2 regions of the Microbacterium sp. NPDC090225 genome follow, and region 2 is predicted to be linked to the other one. Evidence: riboswitches for the same ligand, from Rfam matches in the RefSeq annotation. Region 2 holds a riboswitch; the other holds the start of a gene.
The links. Region 2 has a riboswitch for thiamine pyrophosphate ahead of ACIQTT_RS12755 (ECF transporter S component). Riboswitches for the same ligand answer to the same signal wherever they lie in the genome.

Region 1 (7,553 bases), on a different contig from region 2:
CTCGAACTCGGCCAGCCGCTGCACGGCTACGACCTCGACAAGCTCACGGGGGGCATCACGGTGCGCCGCGCTCGGGCCGGCGAGAAGATGACGACCCTCGACGGTCAGGAGCGCACGCTCCATGTCGAGGATCTGCTCATCACCGATGAATCGGGGCCCATCGGCCTCGCCGGCGTCATGGGCGGCGGTACGACCGAGATGAGCGACACGACGACCGACGTCCTCATCGAGGCCGCGTCGTTCGATCCCACGACGATCGCGCGCACCGCCCGCCGGCACAAGCTGCCCAGCGAGGCCTCCAAGCGCTTCGAGCGCGGCGTCGACCCGCTCATCCCGTTCGTCGCGGCTCGCCGTGCTGCCGACCTCATGGTCGAGCTGGCCGGCGGCACGCTCACCGACGAGGGAGGAGCGCTCTTCGCCGAGGTCTTCGTCGCCGAGATCGACCTGCCCGCGGGATTCGTCGAGGGCCTGATCGGCGTCGACTATACCGAGGCCGAGATCACCGGCGCCCTCACCACGATCGGTGCGGAGGTGACCGCTGCCGACGACGGGTGGACCGTCATCCCTCCGACCTGGCGTCCCGATCTGACCGACAAGTGGACGCTCGCCGAAGAGGTCGCCCGTATTCACGGCCTCGATCGCATCCCCTCGGTGCTTCCCACGCCGCCGTCGGGCCGCGGACTCACCGCGCACCAGCAGGGCCGCCGCCGGGTGGCGAACGCCCTGGCGGCCGCGGGGTTCGTCGAGACCCCCGCCTTCCCGTTCACGACCGAGGCGCAGAACGACCTCCACGGATCGGCGACGGGGGAGCACCTCCCCAGCATCCGCCTGGCGAACCCGCTCGACGGCCAGGTGCCGTTCCTGCGACGGTCGCTGGTGCCGGGGCTGCTCCAGACGGCGCACCGCAACATCTCGCGCGGACTCACCGATCTCGCGATCTTCGACACGGGTGCGGTGTTCCTGCCCGAAGCCGGGGTGACCTACGGAACCGACGACGTTCCGCCGCTGGGGGAGCGCCCCTCGGAGGAGACCCTCGCCGAGCTGAATGCGTCGATCCCGCCGCAGAACCGTTTCCTCGCCGCGCTCCTGACCGGTAACGCGACTCCGCGCCAGCCGGGGCGTCCGGCCGAGGCGACCGGGCTCTCGGATGCTCTCGACGCCGTGCGCGTGATCGCGACTGCTGCGGGCGTCGAGATCGACGTCGTGCAGAGCACGCGCACCGCGCTCCACCCGGGGCGCACGGGCGACCTGCGCGTCGCGGATCAGGTCGTCGGCTACGTCGGCGAGCTCCACCCCGCTGTCACCGCGGATGCGGATCTTCCCGGGCGCGCGACCGTGCTCGAGGTCGATCTCGATCTCGTGCTCTCCCTCGCGGGCGAGCGCATCGTCGCCGCATCGCTCTCGACATTCCCTGCCGCGACGCAGGACGTCTCGCTCGCTGTGCCCGCGGAGGTGCCGGCCGCGGATGTCGAGGCGGCACTCGCCGAGGGTGCGGGTGCGCTCCTCGAATCGGTGCGCCTGGTCGACGACTACCGCGGCGAGGGCGTCCCTGCAGGCTCGAAGAGCCTGAGCTTCGCCCTGCGCTTCCGTGCCGACGATCGCACGCTCACGGCCGCCGAAGCCAGCGAGGCCAAGCTCGCGGGCGTCGCCGTCGCCTCCGAGCGATTCGGGGCGGCTCTCCGCGACTGAGCCCGTTTGCTCGTTCCTGTCGGCACTGGCCGTCGCGCAGCGTTCCCGCTAGCGCGACGGCCAGTGCCAGCTCGGGCGCTCGAGCGGCAGCTGATCGCGCACGCGGGTGCCGTACCCGTTCGACTCGAGCTCGACGACCGTTCCGCCCGCCTCGGTCAGCGCGCGGCGGAGGGGTGCGGAGTGCGTGACGACGATCACCTGCGTCTGGGACGCGGCACGAGCGAGCAGTGAGCCGAGCGGGTCGATGAGGCTCTCGTGGAGGCTCGACTCGGGCTCGTTGACGACGAGGAGGGGCGGCGGATCGGCGGGCAGCAGGGCCGCGCACCACAGCAGGTAGCGCAGAGTGCCGTCGGAGAGCTCGGCGGCATCGAGCGGCCGCAGGAGACCGGGTTGCCGCAGTTGCAGCCGGAACGAGCCGTCGGCGACGGAGATCTGCACGCGCGACCCCGGGAAGGCGCGGTCGACTGCCTCATCGAGCGGAGCGCCGCGTCCCGCTTCCGTCGTCGTCGCCCACACGGCGGCGAGGTCGGAGCCGTCGTCGCTCAGCCAGCGCGTGCGCGTTCCGATCTGCGGCAGTCGCGCGGGGGCGGAGGCGTCGGTGCGGAAGTGGTCGTAGAAGCGCCAACTGGCGATCCGGGCGCGCAGGGATGCCGTCTCCCAGCGGGCGGTGCCGTCGACGAGGTCGAGCAGCACGCTCTGCCCGGGTCCCATCGGCTGGTCCACCGATTCCCAACCGTCGTCGCCGCGCACCCGCACGCCCCCGCGCTGACGATCGACGAACAGTGTGCCCGGCCGGGCGAACGGACCGGTGAACAGCTGCTCGCGTTTGATCTCCGGATCGCGCGTGAAGAGGCTGCGTGCATCGGTCTGCGGCAGGCCCAGATCGATCAGGTATCCGACCTCGTCAGCGGCGATGCCGAGGCGCACCGAGATCGGTCGGGAGCGCCGTGTGCCCTGAGCGTCCTCACCCTGCGGAGTCTCGGGACCCGCCCACAGCACGCTGTCGAGTCCCCCCTCCCGTGCCACGGCGGCGACAGCGCGGCCGTGGCCGGTCGCGGCGAGCAGGCGCAGCGCGCGGTAGAGGTTCGACTTCCCCGTGCCGTTCGCCCCCGTGATCACCGTCAGCGGCTCGAGAGGCACGACGACGTCGACGAGCGAGCGGTATCCGGAGACGGCGAGGGTCGTGAGCATGGCCCCATCGTGTCAGGCGCATCCGACACTCTGCTCTGAGCGGAGGCGCTTCCATCGGCGCGCCGATACTGGTGTGCTGGTGTCATGACGAAGGCCTTGATCCTCGGCGGCACCGGATGGTTGTCGAGCCGGATCACCCGCCGCCTCCTCGACGAGGGCGCCGCCGTGACCTGCCTCGCGCGCGGAGCCCGCCCGGTTCCTCGCGGCGCGATCCTCGTGGTCGGGGACCGAACCGGTGCCGATCCGTACGCGGCGCTCGACGGCGAATGGGACCTCGTCGTCGACGTCTCGTCCTCGGCGCTCCAGGTCGCCCGGGCCGTCGACGAGCTCGGAGACCGCGCCGCCCGCTGGACCTTCGTGTCGTCTGTCTCGGTGTACGCCGAAGACGAGACGGTGGGCGGCGACGAGACTGCGCCGCGGCATCCGTCCTCCCGCGCGGAGGAGGCCGAATACGGCGCGCAGAAGGCGGCTGCGGAGGACGCCGTCGCCGAGTTGGGCGACCGTGCGCTGATCGTGCGACCAGGACTGATCGTGGGCGAGGGCGATCCGAGCGACCGCTTCGGCTACTGGGCGGCGGCGTTCGCACGGGCGGGGGAGCGGCCGGTGCTGGTGCCGCCCCTGTCCGGCCGTGACGCGCAGGTCATCGACGTCGACGACCTCGCCGCGTACGTCGTCTCGTCCCGAGCCGCGGGCGCGGTGAATGCGATCGGCGACAGCATCCCGCTCGCCGAGATGCTCGACGTCGTGTGCCGGGCCGCTGGGCACACCGCCGGGGTGCGCGAGGCGAGTGAGGAGTGGTTGCGTGCGCGGAACGTGGAGTACTGGATGGGCGACCGTTCACTGCCCCTCTGGCTGCCGACCGGCATGACCGGGTTCATGACCCGCCGCAACGAGAGGTTCCTCGCGACGGGAGGCGCGCTGAGCCCGCTCGAGGCGACGGTCGCGCGGGTCGTGGCCGACGAACGCGCGCGCGGGGTGAATCGTCCACGCCGCGCCGGGCTGAGCCGCGCGGAAGAGGAGGAACTCCTCGCCGATCTCGGCGGCCGATCGCGGTCGCTTCGCTAGACTCTGGGGCGAGTGACACGGGGTGCCGCATCCGCGGCTGAGATCACACCCGTCGAACCTGATCTAGTTCGTACTAGCGAAGGGATGTCGCAATGAGCGATCTTCTGCGTCCATCGTCCGCCCCCTCGACCGCGCAGAGCGCGGCCGAACTGCTCGAGACGCTGCGTGCGGCTCCGCCCTTGACCCACTGCATCACCAATGCGGTCGTCACCGGATTCACCGCCAACGTGCTGCTCGCGATCGGGGCCGCACCGGCGATGGTCGACATCGTGGGCGAGTCGGGGATGTTCGCGGGCGTGGCCTCCGGATTGCTCGTGAACCTCGGCACCCCGACCCCGGAACAGCGCGCGGCGAGCCTCGAAGCCGCCGACGCGGCGACGCGCTCCGGCACTCCCTGGGTGCTCGACCCGGTCGCGATCGGTGCGCTCCCCGTGCGCACCTCTCTGGCGGGTGAACTCGCCGCCCTTCGACCGACGGCGATCCGGGGCAACGCGTCGGAGATCCTCGCGCTGGCGGGGATGAGCGCGGGCGGGCGCGGGGTCGATTCCACCGACAGCACCGAGGCGGCGCGCGATGCGGCCCGGCACCTCGCCCAGCGCCACGGCAGCATCGTCGCCGTCTCGGGCGCCGTCGATCTGCTGACCGACGGCGAGCGGATCGTGCGGCTGTCGAACGGCGATGCACTGCTGACGCGCGTGACCGGGGGAGGGTGCGCGCTCGGTGCGGTGATGGCGGCGTTCCTCGGCGCCGCGCGTGCGACCGGTGCCGGATCGCTCGACGCCATCGCCGCAGCCTCGCTCGTGTACACGATCGCCGCGGAGGATGCGGCGGCCGCGGCGGCGGGCCCGGGCAGCTTCGCCGTCGCTCTGCTGGACGCGCTCGCTGCCATCGAGCCGGCCGACGTCATCGTTCGTGCGCGCGTCGAGGAGGAGACGCGATGATCGCGGACCTCTCCCTCTACCTCGTGACGGATGCCGCGCTGTGCGGTGCACGCGGGGTCGTCGAGACCGTGCGGCTCGCGGTCGATGGCGGTGTGCGCATCGTCCAGCTCCGGGAGAAGGCCGCCGAGCACTCCGCAGTCGTCGCCAGTCTGGTCGAGTTGTCCCGCGTGATCGATGGGCGCGCGCTCCTCGTGGTGAACGACCGTCTCGAGGCGGTGCTCGATGCTCGTGCGCGGGGTGCCCGTGTGGACGGCGTGCATCTCGGCCAGGGCGATGAATCGGTGCTTCACGCGCGTGCGGTGCTCGGACCCGACGCGCTGATCGGGCTGACGGCGAACAGCGAGGCCCATCTCGAGGCGGTCCATGCACTGCCCGAGGGCACGGTCGACTACCTCGGGGTGGGAGTCATCCGCCCGACGGACACCAAACCCGACCACCCACCCGCTCTCGGCATCGAGGGATTCCGGGCGTTCGCCCGCTCGACCGCCCTTCCCTGCGTCGCGATCGGCGGCGTCGGCATCGACGACACCGAGGATCTGCAGTCCGCCGGCGCCGCCGGCCTCGCCGTCGTCTCCGCGCTCTGCGCCTCTCCGGATCCGCGTGCCGCGGCCGCTGAGTTCCGTGCGCGGTGGCGACGGGGCGCCGTGCCGAGGGTGCTGAGCATCGCGGGCAGCGATCCCTCCGGCGGTGCCGGGATCCAGGCCGATCTCAAGTCGATCGCGGCGAACGGAGGGTACGGGATGGCGGCGATCGCCGCGCTCACCGTGCAGAACACGCGCGGCGTGCGCGACGTGCACGTGCCGGACGCGGCGTTCCTCGCGGCGCAGTTGGAGGCGCTGTCGGACGACATCGTGATCGATGCCGTGAAGATCGGCATGCTCGCGAACGTCGAAGCCGTGCAGGCCGTGAGCGCGTGGCTCGACCGCGTGCGTCCGCCGATCGTCGTGCTCGATCCGGTCATGGTGGCGACGAGCGGGGATCGGCTGCTCGATGCGGATGCCGAGGATGCTCTGAACTCGCTGCTGCACCGCGCGCACCTCGTCACCCCGAACCTCGCAGAGCTCGCCGTCCTCACCCGCCGGGAGATCGATGGATGGCCCGCAGCGCTCGCCGCAGCCGAGGCCCTGTCCATCGAGTGCGGCACGGCGGTGCTGGTGAAGGGCGGACACCTTCCCGGCGATCAGGCACCCGACGCGATCATCGACGTGCCGCGCGGCGTACGCGAGGAGTTCGGCGGCGATCGCATCGCGACCGTGAACACCCACGGCACCGGATGTTCGCTGTCCTCCGCCCTCGCGACTCGACTCGCCCGCGGTGACGACCTCACCGAGGCGGTGCGCGGTGCGCGGAGTTGGTTGCGCGAGTCGCTGCGGCAGAGCGATGCGCTGCAGGTCGGCGGCGGGCGCGGTCCGGTGCACCATCTCGCGGGTCTCTGGGCGCGGGGCGGATTGAGAACGCGCCCGCTCCCGGAGGAGATCGCCGACAACTGGTGGCAGGGCATCGGCGGGATCCGGGCGGGAATCGATGGGCTCCCGTTCGTCCGCGGGCTCGCCGACGGTTCCCTCCCTCGCGAGGACTTCCTCTTCTACCTCGCGCAGGACGCGCTGTATCTCCGTGACTACGCGCGTGTCCTCGCCGACGCCGCCCGCCTCGCGCCCACCCCTGTCGAGCAGGCGTTCTGGGCGGAGTCGGCCCGAGGGGCGATCCTGGGCGAGCTCGAACTGCACGCGTCCTGGTTGACGCCGGCGCAGGGGGTGGCGGCGGAGACCTTCGCCACGGAGGCCTCGCCGACGACCACCGCCTACCTCGATCACCTGCGCTCCGTGGCTTTCGGCGGCGACTATCCCGAGCTGATCGCGGCCGTACTGCCGTGCTTCTGGCTCTACACCGACCTGGGCGAACGTCTGCATGCGGGGGAGTTCGGGGAGCACGCTCGTGATCCGGAGCATCCGTACGCCACGTGGCTGGCGACGTACGCCGATCCCGCGTTCGCCGCGGCGACCGCCCGAGCGGTCGCGTTCGTCACGCGGGCGGCGGCCGCGGCCGATGACGACACCCGTCTGCGCATGCGGCGCGCATTCGAGCTCTCCAGTGCCCACGAGCAGGCGTTCTTCCGCGCCCCGAGCGAGCGAGGCGACGCTCGGTGACGTGACGGATTTGCGGATGCCGTCGAGGGCGCGCTATCGTCACGGCATGCCTTCGGCCGCTTCCGCTGTCACGACGCTCGTCCCGAGCGTCGCTCCGGTGCGCCGACGCCGCGACCGCCGACGCTAGGCGACCCCGCGCTCCTGCCTGCCGATCCCGGCGGACGATGGTCGAGCACCGGTGTCGCCGCCCCGGTCCCCGACAGCCCCGACCGTTAAGGTAGAAGCATGACGTACTCCGTCGCCGTCTCCGGCGCATCCGGCTATGCGGGCGGCGAGATCCTCCGCCTCCTCGCCGCTCACCCCGACATCGAGATCCGCACCGTCACGGCGCACTCGAACGCCGGACAGCCGCTCGTCCAGCACCAGCCGCACCTGCGCTCCCTCGCGCACCTCACGCTGCAGGACACCACGCCCGAGATCCTCGCCGGCCACGACATCGTCGTGCTCGCGCTCCCGCACGGACAGTCCGGGCAGTACACGGATGCGCTGGGCGACGTCCCCCTCGTCATCGACGCCGGGG
Region 2 (7,553 bases):
GCTCGCCGAGGCGACCAACATCATCTACACCGGATTCCTGTCGAATCAGCTCGCGCAGCCGGTGGGAGACGCTCCGGGGCTCCCGGTCGGTACCTCCCAGGCCGACGCCGTGTCCGCCCTGCGAAGCGTGGGCCAGGATGACTTCGCCAACCAGATCGCCGCGCTCGACAGCTTCCGGGTCGGTGACGGCGTCGACTTCGACGGTCTGCGCTGGGTCATCGCCGCAGTGCTCGCGATCTACGTCGTCGCCGCGTTCCTCGAGTGGCTGCAGGGCTATGTGATCAACGTCATCATGGTGCGCACCATGTGGCGTCTGCGCGAGCAGGTCGAGGCGAAGATCAACCGGCTGCCACTGTCGTACTTCGACAAGGTGCAGCGCGGAGACCTGATCTCTCGCGTCACGAACGACATCGACAACATCACGCAGACCATGCAGCAGTCCCTGTCGGGTGCGATCACGGCCGTGCTCACGGTCGTGGGTGTGCTCGTGCTGATGTTCTCGATCTCCTGGCAGCTCGCGCTCGTGGCCCTCGTGGCGCTTCCGCTCATGGGAGTGATCTTCGGCGTCATCGGTCCGCGCTCGCAGAAGGCCTTCGGCACGCAGTGGCGCAAGGTCGGTCGTCTCAACGCGCGCGTCGAAGAGGCGTTCTCCGGCCACGCGCTCGTCAAGGTGTTCGGGCGCGAGCGCGACGCGCTCGACCGGTTCCAGGACGAGAACGAAGAGCTCTACCAGGCCGCGTTCAAGGCGCAGTTCCTGTCGGGCATCATCATGCCGGGCATGACGTTCGTCGGCAGCCTCACCTACGTCGGCATCGCCGTCCTCGGTGGTCTGATGGTCGCCAGCGGCCAGCTGCGCATCGGTGACGTGCAGGCCTTCATCCAGTACTCGCAGCAGTTCACGCAGCCGCTGTCGCAGCTGGGTGGGATGGCTGCCGTCGTGCAGTCGGGCACCGCCTCCGCGGAGCGCGTGTTCGAGCTGCTCGACACCGAGGAGCAGGAGGCCGATGCCGTCGACGCCCCCGAACTCGTGGAGGGCAACGGCGTCGTCGAGTTCGAGAACGTCGCGTTCTCGTATACGCCCGAGCGTCCGCTCATCACCGACCTCTCCTTCCGGGTCGAGCCGGGCCAGACGGTCGCGATCGTCGGCCCGACCGGCGCGGGCAAGACCACGCTCGTCAACCTCATCATGCGGTTCTACGAGCTGAACGGCGGGCGCATCCTGCTCGACGGACAGGACATCTCCGAGGTCACGCGTGACGAGCTGCGCTCGCGCACCGGCATGGTGCTGCAGGATCCGTGGCTCTTCAACGGCAGCATCCGCGAGAACATCCGGTACGGGCGTTCCACCGCGACCGATGATGAGGTGCTCGAGGCGGCGAAGGCGACGTACGTCGATCGCTTCGTGCACGCCTTGCCCGAGGGCTACGACACCGTGCTCGACGAGGACGCGTCGAACGTCTCGGCGGGTGAGCGCCAGCTCATCACGATCGCGCGGGCGTTCGTCGCCAAGCCGTCGATCCTCATCCTCGATGAGGCCACATCGGCGGTCGACACCCGTACCGAGTTGCTGCTGCAGAACGCGATGGCGGCGCTCCGCGAAGGACGCACGTCATTCGTGATCGCTCACCGTCTGTCGACGATCCGCGATGCCGACCTCATCCTCGTGATGGAGCACGGCGACATCGTCGAGAAGGGCACGCACGACGAGCTCATCGCCGCACAGGGTGCGTACTGGCGGCTGTACCAGTCGCAGTTCGAGCAGGCGGCGACCGACATCGACGCCGAGGAGGCACTCACCGGCTCGACGCCGACCGTCATCACGGGAGACGCCGACGACGAGAACGCGGCCGAGGCCGCAGCAGCGGATGCCGTCACCGGAGCATCGGTCGGAGCCCAGCAGCCCGCCGCCGAGGCCGCCGCGGCTCAGGCCGTGGTCGAGCACCCGTCTCCCGAGGGCGACACCCGCCGAGGCTGACCCGCCGCATCCGACCGGCCGCATCTGACCCGCCACCGGCACCCGGGCGCACGCCCACCCGAAGCGCCCCGACCCGCATCCGCGGGCCGGGGCGCTTCCGTGTGCAGCGACATCGCCGCGAGCAATCCGCCGCCGCGGCATCCGCTCGCCCGGCGCGGCGGCATCCACTCACCCTGCCGGTCGCGGCATCCGCTCACCGTGCGGGCCGCGGCATCCGCTCGATCCCGCTCATTTGCACGGAGCGGGCACGTCCGCACAGCAATCCCGGGGTCTCGCCGTGCAGACGTGATCCGTCCGTGCAGGCGTGATGGCGGGCGTCGCGTGCAGGGAGAAACGACAGGTGCGGGGAGGATCGGCGGGATTCTCCCCGCACGTGTCGTTCCTCCCTGCGGATGAGCAGAGGGAGACAGGCGTGCGAGGAGGCAATCCGAACGTGAGGGGTCACAACACGCCTCACGGGCGGGTACGGACAGGGCGTGTCGTGACCCCTCGCCGGGAGCGGGGAGGTGCGAACAACCCCGGCTCTACTCCGAGTCGAGGCCGAACAGGTTCATCGGATGCGTGAGGCGCCACCAGATGCTGGGGCCCTCGACGTCGTCGTCGAGAACGAGTTCCGTCGTCGTCGCGTCGATCGGGCCGGCCGTGCTCAGCGAGCCAACGGCATCGCCGTCCTCACGCGCATCCCCGAGCGAGAAGCTCGTCGAGGTCGTCGCCGCGGCACCGTTCCAGAGCAGCACGTCGGCGTCGGCATCCGTCACGATGTCGACCGCTGCGCCCCACTCGGTGCGCACCTGACCGACGACCGTTCCGGCCGGAACCGCGGGTTCCTGGGCGAGGAGCGCCGCTTCGACCTCGGCGAACAGAGAGCGCGTGGCCGCGAGCCGCTGCTCATCGTCGTCTTGATTCAGCACAGCGGCATACAGCTGCACGGTGCTGTCGCCCACGGTCACGTTTTTGGCCGTGAGCAGGTTCCACCCGACGAGCGTGCCGGTCTTGATACCGACGACGCCCGGGTCGGCCAGCATGCCATTCGTGTTGGTCACGAGGCCCGCCCCGGGCAGCTCGACAGCCGGGGTGCCGACGATCTCGGCGAACACCGGGTTCTTCATCGCGAGCTCACCCAGGCGCACCAGGGCGTCGGGCGTCGCGACGTTGCCGACGTCGAAGCCCGACGGGGTGACGACCGTGATGTCACTGAGGCCGCGCGCACCCAGCCAGATCTCCGCGGCAGCCGCGAACTCGCTGTTCGATCCCCAGACCTCGCGCGCGAGACGGTCGATGTAGTTGTTCGCCGACCCGAGCAGAGTGCCCTGCAGCATCTGGTACTCGGTGAGCACTCCGCCGACCGGCACATCGAGCGACGACTGGTCCGACATCCGGTACGACCAGTACGACTGGCTGTCGGCGCGGGTGAACGAGAACTCGGGGCCCTGCTCGCCGAGGGCCAGGGGCATCCGATCGAGCACCATCAGCGAGCTGACCACCTTGGTGATGCTCGCGATGCTCGCCGGATCCACCGAGGATGCCGTCGAGCCGATGCCGCCCACGCCGACTGCTGCGCTGCCGACGCCCGGCCACGCCACGGCGGCCGGGGGAGCGGCCACGGTGGTGAACTCGACCGAGTGCACGGTCGGGGCGACCTCGTGCAGCGGCCAGAGGATGGTCGTGCCGGCGTACGCGCCGACGAGCCCGAGGACCATGCCGATCGGGACGAGCACGCGGGCGCTGGCGATCGCAGGACGCAGCCGGGCGCCGCGCATGATCGCGACGGCGGGATCCTCGACGTACGGCTCGTCGTAGGTGCGCGCCGCAGAACCCGCCGCGACGGTGGCGGTATCGATCCAGGTGAGAGCAGTGGCCGGGCGTTGCTCATCGGCCCACGCGGTCTCGGGAGCCTCGCTCTCGCTCGCCTCCGGGGCAGCGGATGCCTCGGTCGCGGATGCCTCCACAGCAGTCGCCTCGACACCAGCCCCCGCGGGTCCATCTCCCTCGGGTGCGGCCCGGTCGTCGCCGACGATCGCGCCCTCCACCGGGCCCGCCAAGACGGGCACGGATGCCGTCACGGTCGGAGCGGATTCGCCCGGGGCATCGGTCGCGGTCGCGCCGGAATCGGGCACGGCGGCCGTGGCGGCGTCGGGGGGATGAGCGGCGGTCACTCGATTACGGTACCCAATCCCCGGGCTCATCTGCGGCGATGCGTCACGGTCGGGCGCGGGTGTCGGCGCGCGGGTATGCTGGTCAGCACAACCACGGGAGTCCGGCGAGCCGGGCTGAGAGGGAGCGAATCGCGCTTCGACCGTCGAACCTGATCTGGGTCATGCCAGCGCAGGGAGGAGTTCAGATGAGTACGTCCACACCCGAATCCGCCGAGAAGAACACCGGCGAAACGGCATCCGCACCGGCATCCGGATCGAAGACGGCATCCACCGCGAAGCCCACGGCATCCGCCGCGACGCCGGCATCCGCGAAGAGCGCCCCCGCCACGATCTGGCGCTGGCGCGTCGTCGACATCGTCGTCGCCAGTGTGCTCGGCGTCGCCGCCGGCCTGATCTTCCTGGCTTGGAACGTCGGCTACCTCGGCCCGAAGGCGCTCCTCGAGCCGCTGCTCCCGGGCCTGCAGGGGCTGCTCGACGGACCGTGGCTGTTCGCCGGTGTGCTCGGTGGCCTCATCATCCGCAAGGCGGGCGCGGCGATCTACGTCGAGCTGCTCGCCGCGGTCGTGTCGGCACTGATCGGCAACCAGTGGGGCGGGTTCCTGACGCTCGAGGCCGGTCTCGTGCAGGGCCTCGGCGCCGAGCTGATCTTCCTGCTGTTCTTCTACCGTCGCTGGTCGCTGCCCGTCGCGATCCTCGCCGGAGCGGGCGCGGCCCTCGCCGGCGGTATCAACAACCTCATCCTCTGGTACGCGGGGTCGGGCACCGAGTTCACGGTGATCTACCTGATCAGCACGGTCGTGTCGGGCGCGGTGATCGCCGGGGCCCTGTCGTGGGTGCTGGCGCGCGGCATCGCGGCCACGGGAGCGCTCGACCGGTTCGGTTCGGGCCGTGAGGCGCGCGTCCGCGTCTGATGGCCACCGATCAGGCCGGCCCCGCGACGGTCGAGGCGACCGCGTGGGGCTGGCGCCACGCCAGTCGTCTGGCGTGGGCGCTGCAGGACGTCTCGTTCCGGATCGAACCGGGGGAGCGCGTGCTCGTGCTCGGCGCCTCTGGTGCCGGCAAGTCGACGCTGCTGCAGGGACTCGCCGGGGTGCTCGGCGGCGACGAGGAGGGTGAAGCCCAGGGCTCGCTCCTCGTCGACGGCATCCCCGCCACGTCGACGCGTGGGCGTGCGGGGCTCGTGCTGCAGGACCCCGACTCGCAGGTGATCCTCGCTCGGGTCGGTGACGACGTCGCCTTCGGGTGCGAGAACCTCGGCGTCCCGCGCGCCGAGATCTGGCCGCGCGTGACGCAGGCGCTCGACGCGGTCGGCCTCGACGCGCCGCTCGATCGCCCGACCAAGGCGCTGTCGGGCGGGCAGAAGCAGCGGCTCGCGCTCGCCGGCATCCTCGCGATGCGCCCGGGGCTCGTGCTGCTCGACGAGCCGACCGCCAACCTCGATCCCGAGGGCGTGGTCGAGGTGCGCGACGCCGTCGAGCGGATGCTGCAGGCGCACCCCGCGACGCTGATCGTCGTCGAGCACCGCCTCGACGTGTGGCTGCCGCTGATCACGCGGGTGATCGTGGTCGGGCAAGGCGGGGTCGTCGCCGACGGGCCGCCCGCTCACGTGCTCGGCGTCGAGGGCGCCCGGCTCGCGGCCGACGGCGTGTGGGTGCCGGGGTTCGCTCCGGATGCTCCGCCCGCCCCGCTGTCGGCGCCCGGAGAGGTGCTGATCTCGGCCCGGGATCTCGCCGTCGCCCGGGTGAAGGGGAAGGCCGTGGCGACCGGCATCGACCTCGACGTGCGGGCCGGGCAGGCGCTCGCGATCACCGGGCCGAACGGTGCCGGCAAGTCGACCCTCGGGCTGACGCTCGCGGGGCTCCTTCCGCCCGCGGGCGGCGCGGTCGCGGCATCCGCAGCCCTGGCCGCCGACATCGGACCGGCGCCGATCGACTGGGCGTCGCGCGATCTGCTCACCCGTATCGGGATGGTCTTCCAGGAGCCCGAGCATCAGTTGCTGGCGAAGACCGTGCAGGACGAGCTCGCGGTCGGCCCGCGTGCTCTCGGCCTGCCCGAGGACGAGATCGCGGCCCGTAGCGACGAGTTGCTGCACCGGCTGCGCCTCGACCGGCTCGCGCGCGCCAACCCCTACACGCTGTCGGGCGGTGAGAAGCGCCGGTTGACGGTCGCCGCCGCCCTCGCGACCCGGCCTCGGGTGCTCGTGCTCGACGAGCCGACCTTCGGCCAGGACGCCCGCACCTGGGCCGAGCTCGTCGCGATGCTCGCCGCGCTCCGCGACGAGGGGACCGCGATCGTCACGATCACGCACGACCTCGACGTCGCCCGCGCGCTCCACGCCGAACGATACGAGCTGGGCGGCACCTGATGACCGTTCTCGACGCCACCGCCCGCACCGGACGCATCGCCGGCATCAACCCCGTCGCCAAGCTCGGGGTGAGCGCGCTGATCGCGATCCCGCTGATCCTCACGCTCGATCCGGTGTCGGCATCCGTCGCCCTCGTGCTCGAGTGCGTGCTGTTCTTCTTCGCCGGCATCGGCTGGCGCGAGTTCTGGCTGCGCACCTGGCCGGTCTGGCTCGCGGCGCCGCTCACCGCGGTCACGATCGCCCTCTACGGCGAGACCAGCGGGACGATCTACGTCGAATGGTTCGTGCTGCGCATCAGCGACGGGTCGCTCGCGCTCGCTCTCGCGACCTTCCTGCGCGTGCTCGCGATCGCGCTGCCGTCGGTGGTGCTGTTCATCACGGTCGACCCCACCGACCTGGCCGACGGTCTCGCGCAGGTGCTGAAACTGCCTGCTCGGTTCGTGCTGGGTGCGCTCGCCGGGTTGCGCATGATCGGGCTGTTCCTCGACGACTGGCGGGCGCTCGAACTCGCGCGCCGGGCCCGCGGAGTCGCCGATCGCGGACGCATCCGCCGGTTCTTCGGCATGGCGTTCGCCCTGCTCGTGCTTTCGATCCGACGGGGTGCGAAACTCGCCACCGCGATGGAGGCGCGCGGCTTCGGGGCTCCGGGGCGGCGCACCTGGGCGCGCGAGTCGCGGTTCGGGGCGGCCGAATGGATGCTGCTCGCCATCGGTCTCGCGATCTCCGGGGTGGCCGTGGTCGCCGCGATCGCGACCGGCGCGTGGAACTTCATCCTCGGGCCGAGCTCGTAGGCGCCGCTCAGGTCTCGTTCCAGAGCCGCATGTAGAACTCGAGCCGCTCGTCGTCGCGCTCGACGCCGTACGCCTCGAGCAGGGGGTCCTCCCACCCGGGGCCGAAGTTCCACCCGGTGCTCATGGTCGCGGCGGCGAGATCGGCCCAGCGGTCGGCGAGGCCGAGGGCGGCGAGATCGACGTGGGCGACGGGGTCTCCCGCGGCGTTCAGAAGCGTGTTGGGCATGCATGCGTCGCCGTGGCACACGACCAGGCGGTCGATCGGC

Region 1: another riboswitch for thiamine pyrophosphate. It lies ahead of thiM (hydroxyethylthiazole kinase); the one in region 2 lies ahead of ACIQTT_RS12755 (ECF transporter S component).

What each region holds. Positions count from the first base shown of each region.
Region 1 is NZ_JBIVYS010000002.1:541,519-549,071, forward strand. Features, by position in the region: gene pheT (phenylalanine--tRNA ligase subunit beta) at 1-1,689, shown strand, start outside; gene ACIQTT_RS16540 (AAA family ATPase) at 1,738-2,880, opposite strand; gene ACIQTT_RS16545 (NAD-dependent epimerase/dehydratase family protein) at 2,965-3,945, shown strand; TPP riboswitch at 3,954-4,047, shown strand; gene thiM (hydroxyethylthiazole kinase) at 4,038-4,886, shown strand; gene ACIQTT_RS16555 (bifunctional hydroxymethylpyrimidine kinase/phosphomethylpyrimidine kinase) at 4,883-7,033, shown strand; gene argC (N-acetyl-gamma-glutamyl-phosphate reductase) at 7,259-7,553, shown strand, end outside.
Region 2 is NZ_JBIVYS010000001.1:2,652,506-2,660,058, forward strand. Features, by position in the region: gene ACIQTT_RS12745 (ABC transporter ATP-binding protein) at 1-1,975, shown strand, start outside; gene ACIQTT_RS12750 (D-alanyl-D-alanine carboxypeptidase) at 2,500-4,131, opposite strand; TPP riboswitch at 4,215-4,326, shown strand; gene ACIQTT_RS12755 (ECF transporter S component) at 4,317-5,042, shown strand; gene ACIQTT_RS12760 (ABC transporter ATP-binding protein) at 5,042-6,496, shown strand; gene ACIQTT_RS12765 (energy-coupling factor transporter transmembrane component T family protein) at 6,496-7,287, shown strand; gene ACIQTT_RS12770 (phosphotransferase) at 7,295-7,553, opposite strand, start outside.